Regions from separate parts of the Paenibacillus sp. N3/727 genome, predicted to be linked through region 1. Evidence: riboswitches for the same ligand, from Rfam matches in the RefSeq annotation. Region 1 holds a riboswitch; each other region holds the start of a gene.
What was found. A riboswitch is a leader RNA that binds a small molecule or an ion and turns the genes downstream of it on or off. The one in region 1 is predicted to bind cyclic di-AMP.

Region 1 (3,277 bases):
TTACTGACCAGACTTTCCTGCATGATGGCTCGGTGTTTGCTGAGTAAACTGTCGAGTTTTCGCTTGACTCGCTCTTCAGATACAGCGATTTTTTTGCGGACTCTCGCAAGTTCCTTACTTGCACCATCAACAACACGGCCGCTATAAATACAGCGTTCGATTTCTGAGAGCAATGAAGGGAGTTCATACATTGAAGAGGCGTATGAGGCTACCATTGGAGCAATTTCGCTCTTGGTGGCCATATAACGTATGAGCTGTCTGCAGCTGCGCAGAAATTGCTGAATATGGCCGAAGTCGCGTTCAGTAAGCACATAACCAGTCCCGAGCAGTTGCTGGACAGGTTCTATCCCCTCTAAGGAAGGGATCGGTATACTTGCCCCTGCACGGAGCAGTGTACTAGCTTCAGAAGTTTCATCCAGCCTAAGCCGGATTGCTTTAATCTGGGTGAGAGGGGTCATCTCACGAATGTGATTTTTCCCGAGATATGAGACGGCAAAGCGTTCCAGTTCGGTTTGGACCTTGTCGTATTGCAGCAATTTCATTGTAGCTAAATTCATTTGGGATCAAACTCCTTTGTATTGGTGTATATTTGCCTGAAAGAGCCCGTGAAAAACAAAAAAAAGGCAGAGAATGAACGTAGGTTCACTCTCTGCCTTTAGTCAGTCCGCCTTGAAGTTGATCGTCTCCACAGGAAATAAAGCTGCCAGCACTTACTGTACGCAGTCCTATTTACCAAAAAATCCGTGCTGAACTCAGCACGGATGAAAAGACGCCAAAACAGGATAGACCTCCCGGGCTTCAATTGATATCCGTTGTTCTTAACTAATTACACAGATGGAAAAAACCATAAGAAAATAAACATAGCCTTTTCAGGCCATGAAAAAAAGGAATTTTCCAATCGTATGAAATTTGGTTAGTTAAGAACGACCACCGACATCAAAATCTCTCCTTATTAAGAGGGTATGACATTAATATACGGTTTACTTTTGGAAAAAGTCAAGCTAGAATTCCCATGGGAAATTTTATATGTGACTAAATAGTAATATAAGTATCGAAAAAGTATCAATTCCGCTCCAAAAGTTACAATCTGTTCATAATTTCATAAAATAGACACAATTTCGACCTATATCAAAGAGCTGGGTATGTTACTTTAAAATAGTTAGCTTGGTTTATTTAGTGCTGAATCCAGACGAGCATAACGTTTGGTACGGGGGAGCTTTATATGGGGTGAATGTTTCTTCTTGTAAACTAGGAAATACCTCTTTCCGAATCCGTCAACTAACCTCGGAAGCAACAGGGAGGATAACATAACATCATGAATAACTTACTGAAATCGGTATTACTTTCAGGGGCGATTGTCGTCTCAACATTAGTTCTTAGTCCTGACTACGTGAGCGCTGCTACTTCTTCAATTAAGGTACAAATTAACGATTCCTTAGTTTCTTTTCCAGACGAGCAACCTTTTGTTGACAGTAAAGGATTCACTCAGGTACCTATTCGAATGATTGCAGAGAAGATGGGCTCTACCGTTGAGCATGAGAAGCTTAGTTCTTCAAGATCCAAAGTAACGATTAAAAAGGGAAGCAAGACTATCGTACTCAAATCCGGCTCCAATATAGCTTTAGTTGGTTCTAAGCAAGTTGTAATGGACACAAGCATGCGGGTCGTTGATGGCCGTTCTTTTGTGCCTGTTCGGTTTGTCTCGGAAGCGTTCGGCTATTCTTTGAAGTGGGATTCTAGAAATAAAATTGCGATCATCAGTACTGATGGCAAAAATCATGCTCCTGCATGGACAGCACCAGTACATAACAGCTCCAAAGGAAATCAGGTTGTTTCGATTGCTAAGCAGTATCTTGGAACCAAATACATATGGGGAGGCGCCTCGCCATCCACCGGATTTGATTGTTCCGGTTATGTGAAATATGTGTATGGCAAGATGGGTGTCAGTCTACCTCATAGCTCCGTATCGATGCATAACAATTACGGAACTCCAGTGTCAAAGAGCAATCTAAAACCAGGGGATCTCGTATTTTTCATTACCAACAAAGTTTCAACATCTCATGTAGGCATTTATATCGGTGACAATAAATTTATTTCTGCCACTAGCAGCGGAGTAACGATTGCCAGCATAAACAGCTCCTATTGGGGACCTAAATATAACGGCGCAAATCGGATTTTTAAATGATCTCTCATAACAAAAAAAGGGGTTGTCTTCTGGTCATCTGTGATGACTTTCGGGACAGCCCCTTCTTTACGTCCATACGACAAATCTTTTCCCAAATTAGGAGACGCTAAAAGACTAAATCGTTTTTTTATTACGAAAACAGAACATTTATTGTAATACATCACGATCTTCTGGAAACTTGTCGAAATGATGCTCTGCATAAGAACAAGAAGGAATAATCTTCAGATTCTCACTGCGGGCGTGGCTGATGACTCCACGGATTAGCTGCTCTGCAATTCCTTTTCCGCGCAGCGATGGGGATACAAATGTGTGGTCGATACTGATGACCTGAACTCCCATCGGTGAAAATGAAACCTCGGCTGTTGTAGTTCCTTTCTCCTCGAAATAAAAACGCCCATTCTCTGATCTCATTTCGGACATATAATCTCCTCCTTTATTGGGACTACTTTACCCTAATCTGCCTGCCCTTAAACGAAAAACAAATAGGCATACACCCTGTATCTGGCATATGCATACAATGAGGGTAAGGACGATTAAAGGAGTGAACATATGACAACAACATACCCGAGTCACCATGTCGTTTACCAATGCGATGAACATACCGCACATTCGATGAAACAACATATGGAAAAAGTACATCATGCGATGAAAAACGTGGTTAATCGAAAAGTGCAAGTCCACACGGTGCACAATGAGATTATCGTGGGTGTCGTAGTAGGGGTGGATGTGAATTTTGTGTATTTGAGTATGGATCCACCTGATAGCATGCGTGGTTTCTATCCAGGATTTTCCCCCGGTTTCAACCCGGGACCTTATGCGCCTTTCAATCCTATTCTACCGTTGGCCTTGTTTAATTTGCTGACAATAAGCCTGCTGTTATAAATAGGTCCGCAGGATGGAAGGAATTGCAACCAGAACCTGCGGAAATCCCGCAGTTTTTTGGTTTTTTTTCGAAGAAACGCTCTTCATCCTTATGTAGGATGCCAGATACGTTTCTTCTTGCGGTAATAAATTGACGTATAAAAAAAACAACATATTCCGGATTCGTCCACATAACCATTTACAGAATGGATTAGAGCGAGCGTGCATCCA
Region 2 (3,277 bases), 2.8 Mb from region 1:
TCATTCCGTCTGCTTTAAAGACTGGCAGCAGGTTATAAGTGTTCAGCATTTGAATAACAAACAACAGTAAAGCAAGGAAAATACCCCTTTTAAATGAAGTGTGAGCACTGGTTTTTACACTGTAGACGATTGCCAGAACGCCTAAAACCAGTGTAAACAATCCGTAGCCCAGCAATGTAAGCAAGGTGGCGTTAAGAGTCTGCTTCTCCACATAGGCGGTGTGAGCACTAGGAACGGAAAATACAGGCTCGTACGAACGCAGTTGGCGGTCTTCAAAGGAGAAGTTCAGCTGAAGACGGGAGTCACCGATCTTAGCTTCCGGGTCCTCATATTTCAGACCAGGTTCCCCTTCGCCAGTAATTTGTTCAAGCTTGGACGTATCATAACCCGCTCGGTGAAGCCAAGGTGCAGCAAGCGCCTCCTTCTCGGCTAGCGATATGCCGCCTTCGATCATCAGGAGCATCTGCGTTCGTACGCCGCCCATCTGCAGCATGGCCCCTTCGTAACTGGAGCCGGCTATATCATAGGAAAATCCGGCGATACCCTTGTTCTGCATATGTACATCCACATTTAAAGCTGTCCCATCATTTTGATCAAACCTTACTCGATAAACATCATAAGGATACTTGCTTTCGAACTTTTTGTTATATTCGGTCAGCAACTTTTCTTTGGATAGGTATCCGTACACATCGGAGCGGGATTGATATGTAACGAGAGGTTCTTTACCTGGTGCGATGCTGTACTGCAGCTGTTCCTGTACGAAGCGTTCAGCGGCCTCTGCCGCTGCCTCTTTGGTGATCATCTCGGGAGCTTTTACCTCTAGCGTGTCAGAGGCAGTAGACGGGAATACCTGAAAAATTAGAAACAGAATCAGGCCGATTGCCCCGAGCACCATTAAAGGTTTTTTGTTCGACTGAAGTTTAAGGGGCTGTCCTGCTTTATTCATGTCATTCCTCCTTGGTAATAGGGGTTAGAAACCGTTCGAGACGTTTCTTTCATGGAGACATAAAGTCAATATAACATAGATATGAAAGCTGCAAACGGCTTATCCATTCAAAATTATGAAAGATACGATGAAAACGAAGGAAAGATTTCGAAAACCTCAGAAAACCATGTGCTACTACTCCTGAATATGCCCAATTTCGTTCTTTTTTAAGTTAATTTACGTTAAAAGCGGCTTTGGGTTCTTAAGGGTATTGCGTTATAATCACATCATGTTAATTGAATAGATCAGCCGAATTTCGTAACGAAAATGGGGGAACCATTTAATTGGGGTGAATTTCTCTGCAGTATAGCAGTGAATAGGGCGACCTGTGATATGCCCGAATCCGTCAGCTAACCTCGTAGGCTGCAGCACAGGAACCCAAACGCGTAAGGCATTGGATTTCCAGTGTCTTTTTTTCTTTGACTTTTTTGAAGAGGTGAATATGTTGACTTCCAAATTATTTTGGCTCCGCTTGTCGCCACCGCAGATTCTTGTTATGGGGTTCGGAGGAATTATCACGATTGGAACCTTGCTCCTAATGCTGCCGATTGCCAATACGACAGGGGAACCGCTGAACTTTATGGATGCCTTATTCACTGCGACATCCGCGACCTGTGTTACCGGTCTTGTGGTGGTGGATACAGGGACATTCTTCAGTTCCTTCGGACAGGTAGTCATCATGCTCCTGATACAGATAGGCGGTTTGGGTTTCATGACCATGGCCACGCTGTTTGCGCTTGTATTAAAGCGCCGTATTTCATTAAAAGATCGTCTTGTCCTGCAGGAAGCGATGAATCAGTCATCGATGGAGGGTATCGTCCGACTAATCCGCAGGGTTCTGCTGTATTCATTGGTGATTGAAGCTTGTGGAGCACTGCTGCTGACCCTTCGCTGGGCATTTGATATGCCTTTCGGGAAAGCTTTGTACTACGGAATATTTCATGCAGTAACGATGTTTAACAATGCGGGATTTGATCTGTTCGGTCATTTTGGAAGCTTGACCGGGTTTGTGTACGACCCGCTTGTCAATTTTGTGGTTATGTTCTTGATCGTATCCGGAGGAATTGGTTTTATCGTTATGGCTGATCTAGTTGATTATAAAAAAAACCGCAAGCTGTCATTACATTCCAAGGTGGTTTTATCCATGACAGGCGCGCTTATTTTGATAGGGGCAGTTGTCATATTCATATTTGAATTCACGAATCCGAAAACATTAGGATCGCTGAATTGGGGCGGAAAAATTCTTGGCTCCTTCTTTCAATCGGTCACGCCGAGAACAGCAGGAGCCAATACGCTCGATATAACCGGTTTGCGTCAGGCTACACAGTTTTTCATAGTTATTCTGATGTTTATAGGAGCTTCCCCGGGATCAACGGGGGGCGGGATTAAAACGACGACATTTACGATGATGATCGCTGCTGTCATTGCTATGATGCGGGGCAAAGATGAGATTGTGCTGTTCCGGTATCGGCTGGTTCAGGAACGGGTTCTTAAAGCCCTGACAATTACGCTGCTTGCTCTGTTGCTGGTAATCACCGTAGCCATGATTCTTTCAACGACAGAAGATAGCAGCTTTCTCTCTATACTGTTCGAGGCAACATCCGCGTTTGGCACAGTGGGTCTGTCGATGGGATTGACACCGCACTTGTCATTGTTCGGAAAACTTCTGATTAGCATTACGATGTTTGCGGGACGACTTGGGCCTCTAACGCTTGCATATGCATTAGGCCCTAAAAAGGGTAAGGAATTGTATCGTCATCCAGAAGGAAAAATGATTATTGGATAAGGAGATTGGCTGAGAAATGAAAGCGAAGCAGTTTGTGGTAATAGGGCTCGGGCGATTCGGATCAAGTCTGGCGCTTGAGCTGATGGATTTAGGTTATGAGGTACTCGGGATCGACCGGGATGAAGAAGTGGTCGAGGATATGAGTGAGTTCCTCACCCATACCGTGGTTGCCGATGCGACGGATGAGGAAGTACTTAAATCACTCGGAATACGGAACTTTGATTGCGGCATTGTAGCAATAGGTGACGAGATCCAGACGAGTATTTTGGCGGCAATTCTTCTGAAGGAGTCAGGTGTAGCCACCGTCGTTGCCAAGGCAATATCCGTATTGCACGGCCGGGCATTGGAAAAGCTGGGTGTTGACCGGGTAATTTTTCCGGAGAGAGATATGGGAATAAGAGTTGCGCATCAGCTTGTTACGCCGAACCTTCTGGATTACATTGAACTTTCCAAGGACTACCGGATCGTGGAAATGACGGTGACGGACTGCATGGATGGCAAAACAC
Region 3 (3,277 bases), 2.9 Mb from region 1:
GAGCAGTTGGCGCGAGAATAATGAAGGGATGAGCCAGAATGGCAATCGCAATCAGCTTCATCTCCCGGGCTTCGATTTTCCGCCCTAGAAACTCCGGCGTTCGTCCAACCATGAGTCCGGCGAGGAACACGGCCAGAATGGCGTACATTAACATATTCATCAGACCGACGCCTTTTCCGCCGAAGACAGAGTTCAACATCATGAGAGACAGCGGTGTTATACCGCCAAGCGGTGTCAGCGTATCGTGCATGTTATTGACCGATCCGGTTGTGGCCGCTGTGGTTACGGTCGTAAACAGAGCAGACTGGGCAATACCGAACCTGACCTCTTTGCCCTCCATATTGCCTTGGGAAGCATCAATTCCAAGTCGATTCATCGCCGGATTGCCGCTGGATTCAGACATGTAGGCAAGTGACAGGAATCCGATGAACAGAACCATCATGGCTGAGAAAATAATCCAGCCCTGCTTGCGGTTCTTTGCAAATAAACCGAACGTGTAAGGCAGAGCCGCCGCAATACACCACATTGATAAAATTTCGATTACGTTAGTCAGCGGATTAGGATTTTCAAACGGATGAGACGAATTGACGCCGAAATGTCCGCCGCCGTTCGTGCCTAGATGTTTGATGGATTCCAGTGCAGCCACTGGACCAACTGAAATTTGCTGCTCGGCGCCTTCAAGCGTCGTTACATTAATGGTAGGTTTCAAGGTTTGTGGAACATGCAGCGCAACGAGCACCATAGCCACGACAAAGGCTAGTGGAATCAATACTCGTGTATGTGCCTTAACAAAATCTTCAAAGAAGTTGCCTATTGTTGTACCTTTGCTGGTAATCGCTCGAATAAATGCGATCGCGACACACAGTCCGGTAGCAGCGGATGTGAACATCATCATGGTGATGACGGCCATCTGAGAGAAGTAGGAGAGACCCGATTCACCGCTGTAGTGCTGCAGGTTCGTATTGGTCATGAAACTGATAATGGTATTGAACGATAGCGTCGGCTCCATGTTGTCGATCCCGTTTGGATTGAACGGCAGTATCTTTTGTAGCCTTAGAATGAGATAACCGGCCGCGACCAGCACGATGTTGGTTATCACAAAGCTGATCGCATATACTTTCCAGCTCATACCCTTGCGTTCTTTAAGCCCGATCAATGCGAAAATCGGTTTCTCCGCCCAGGAGAACCATTTATCTGTGCCGTTGGCTTCATTGCGAAACACATTATACAGATGGGTTCCGAGAGGCTTAACGAGCAGCACCAGAACCAGAATAACGATGGCAATTTGTACAATGCCCATGATTGATTGCTTCCTCCTTCAATAACACCCCTAGAATTTTTCCGGGTGAATCAGCGCGTAAATCAAATACAGAAAAATAAAGATCATAAATGCCATAATGATGATCATTGGTTATCAGCCTCCGGTTCATTGACCACGCGTCCGCACCAGGATAAAAACAAGGTGAACAGTGCGTAAGTTCCTCCTAGAATGAGCACCATGCACAGATCCTGCATGTCAATCCCTCCAAAACATATTTAATAAATAATAGTGGCTAGCTGACGAGTGATGAAATTAAGAAGGAAACATTGGTATGGTTCGTGTGCAGCACGATTGTTGCGCCAAGTCCTTTATAAATTAATCTTGGATTGCTTGAATGAGTGATGACATAGATCGGATCTGAGGTCCATGTACGGCAAATCCGCAAATAACGGCAGCACAGGTTCAGACTGCTTTCAAACAGGAACACCTTGCTGACGGAAAACTCGGGAATGATCCAGGTTTGTTCATCAGTAGTGTCGATCAAGATCATGTTTTTGGCTCCAAGCTTATCCAGACGATCTTGCTCTGCCCGGTTGTTCACAATGGCTGCAAACGGAATTTTATTTCGAATAAGCTGGGTTACGAATTCCTCCCCTGCCTTGGTTGGAGCGGATACGATGATCAGATCTTGCAATTTTTCCATGTTTTCTCCTCCTGATTACTAGAAAGAGAAGGCAACAAAAAAGAAGCCACAGGGAAGGAGAGTCACTCTTCCCGTGGCTTCTGATGACACAGTGAAATACACCGTGCCTTGCACACGACAATCGTTGCCTCTCTCGATACGCTTACGAGGTTAGCTGACGGATTCGGGCGTGAGAGTCGCCCTACCCATAGGCAGTTATCCTGCCGATGAGATTCACCCCTGAGAGAAATACACGTCTCTCGTTTGGTTCCCCCGTTCCTTTTCCATTCAAGGACTCAGCGAATAAAAAGCATTTTGTAAAAAACCACAGAGGCATCAAGCCCTGTGGTCGTGTTTCTCGATCACAAGCTTCATCATCCTCTCCTTGTGAGCAGACCGCGTCAATTAAATGCGTGACTGCTTAACTCAACGCTTACGAGGTTAGCTGTCGGATTCGGGCGGTGAGAGTCGCCCTACCTGATCCGAATTTCATGGAGTCTTTGGATCAGGATTCACCCCTGGAGATGTTCAATGGTGGCTCTCACACCACCTGGCGCATCTCCTTGTTTGGTTCCCCCGTTTCCCTTGCCTAGCAAGGGAATTCAGCGATTCATGAGAAAACATTGTTCAATTCATGATTCGTATCATACGTCTGGCGGTTCGTAATGTAAATCGAGGGAGAGGCACATTTGAGGTGTTTTTTAACCGGATAGCTGCGGGAAAGAAGTTCGATCACCCGAATACTGCTTCATACTCTGTATTTCTCTGTATTTCGTTAATTTTTCGTAAAGTGGTAAAATACTGTGCATTTGTATGGATAATCGATGTCAAGCCCTAATGTACACGTTTTCTTTTGGCTTTTTCGTCGATATTTTGAATTTATAGACCATAAATGAACATTTACTTTGAAAGGGACAATGACGTATGATTCATCCAACTTTAACCATATAATCTACACGCTGAGTTCCCGAAAGGGAGGCGGGGGAACCAATCTCACCATAATTAATGGTGAATGGGGTGAATCCTTAGAGCTTGCTGCGCAAGCACAGGGTAGGGCACTCTCAAGCCCGAATCCGACAGCTAACCTCGTAAGCGTATTGGGAGAGAACACGACCCATCATACTTTAGGTGGCACGATTGTGCCGCATTCAGCGCCTGGGGAGCGGGTTTCTCTGCTCTTTCAGGCTTTTTGTGCTGCAATTGAACCCTAGAAAAGGAGACTGTGAGATGGCTAAAATAACAGACTCTTTACCGCAATTAACGGAACATAAACTACACGAAACTACGATACGTTATATGGAGATTTTCCGTTTTGACGGTAACTCGGCTGAACA

Region 2: it holds a riboswitch for cyclic di-AMP, as region 1 does, so the genes downstream of both, MNQ98_RS25105 (TrkH family potassium uptake protein) here and MNQ98_RS11680 (C40 family peptidase) in region 1, are expected to answer to the same signal.
Region 3: it holds a riboswitch for cyclic di-AMP, as region 1 does, so the genes downstream of both, MNQ98_RS28310 (hypothetical protein) here and MNQ98_RS11680 (C40 family peptidase) in region 1, are expected to answer to the same signal.

Annotation. Positions count from the first base shown of each region.
Region 1 covers NZ_CP093336.1:2,585,956-2,589,232, forward strand. Annotated here, with positions in the region: gene MNQ98_RS11675 (endonuclease MutS2) at 1-557, opposite strand, end outside; cyclic di-AMP (ydaO/yuaA leader) riboswitch at 1,168-1,308, shown strand; gene MNQ98_RS11680 (C40 family peptidase) at 1,316-2,185, shown strand; gene MNQ98_RS11685 (GNAT family N-acetyltransferase) at 2,333-2,605, opposite strand; gene MNQ98_RS11690 (hypothetical protein) at 2,735-3,067, shown strand.
Region 2 covers NZ_CP093336.1:5,393,826-5,397,102, reverse strand. Annotated here, with positions in the region: gene MNQ98_RS25110 (CPBP family intramembrane glutamic endopeptidase) at 1-946, opposite strand, end outside; cyclic di-AMP (ydaO/yuaA leader) riboswitch at 1,223-1,365, shown strand; gene MNQ98_RS25105 (TrkH family potassium uptake protein) at 1,428-2,771, shown strand; gene MNQ98_RS25100 (potassium channel family protein) at 2,788-3,277, shown strand, end outside.
Region 3 covers NZ_CP093336.1:6,067,604-6,070,880, reverse strand. Annotated here, with positions in the region: gene kdpA (potassium-transporting ATPase subunit KdpA) at 1-1,300, opposite strand, end outside; gene MNQ98_RS29980 (potassium-transporting ATPase subunit F) at 1,331-1,387, opposite strand; gene MNQ98_RS28310 (hypothetical protein) at 1,554-1,964, opposite strand; cyclic di-AMP (ydaO/yuaA leader) riboswitch at 2,088-2,255, opposite strand; cyclic di-AMP (ydaO/yuaA leader) riboswitch at 2,359-2,561, opposite strand; cyclic di-AMP (ydaO/yuaA leader) riboswitch at 2,891-3,054, shown strand; gene MNQ98_RS28305 (hypothetical protein) at 3,171-3,277, shown strand, end outside.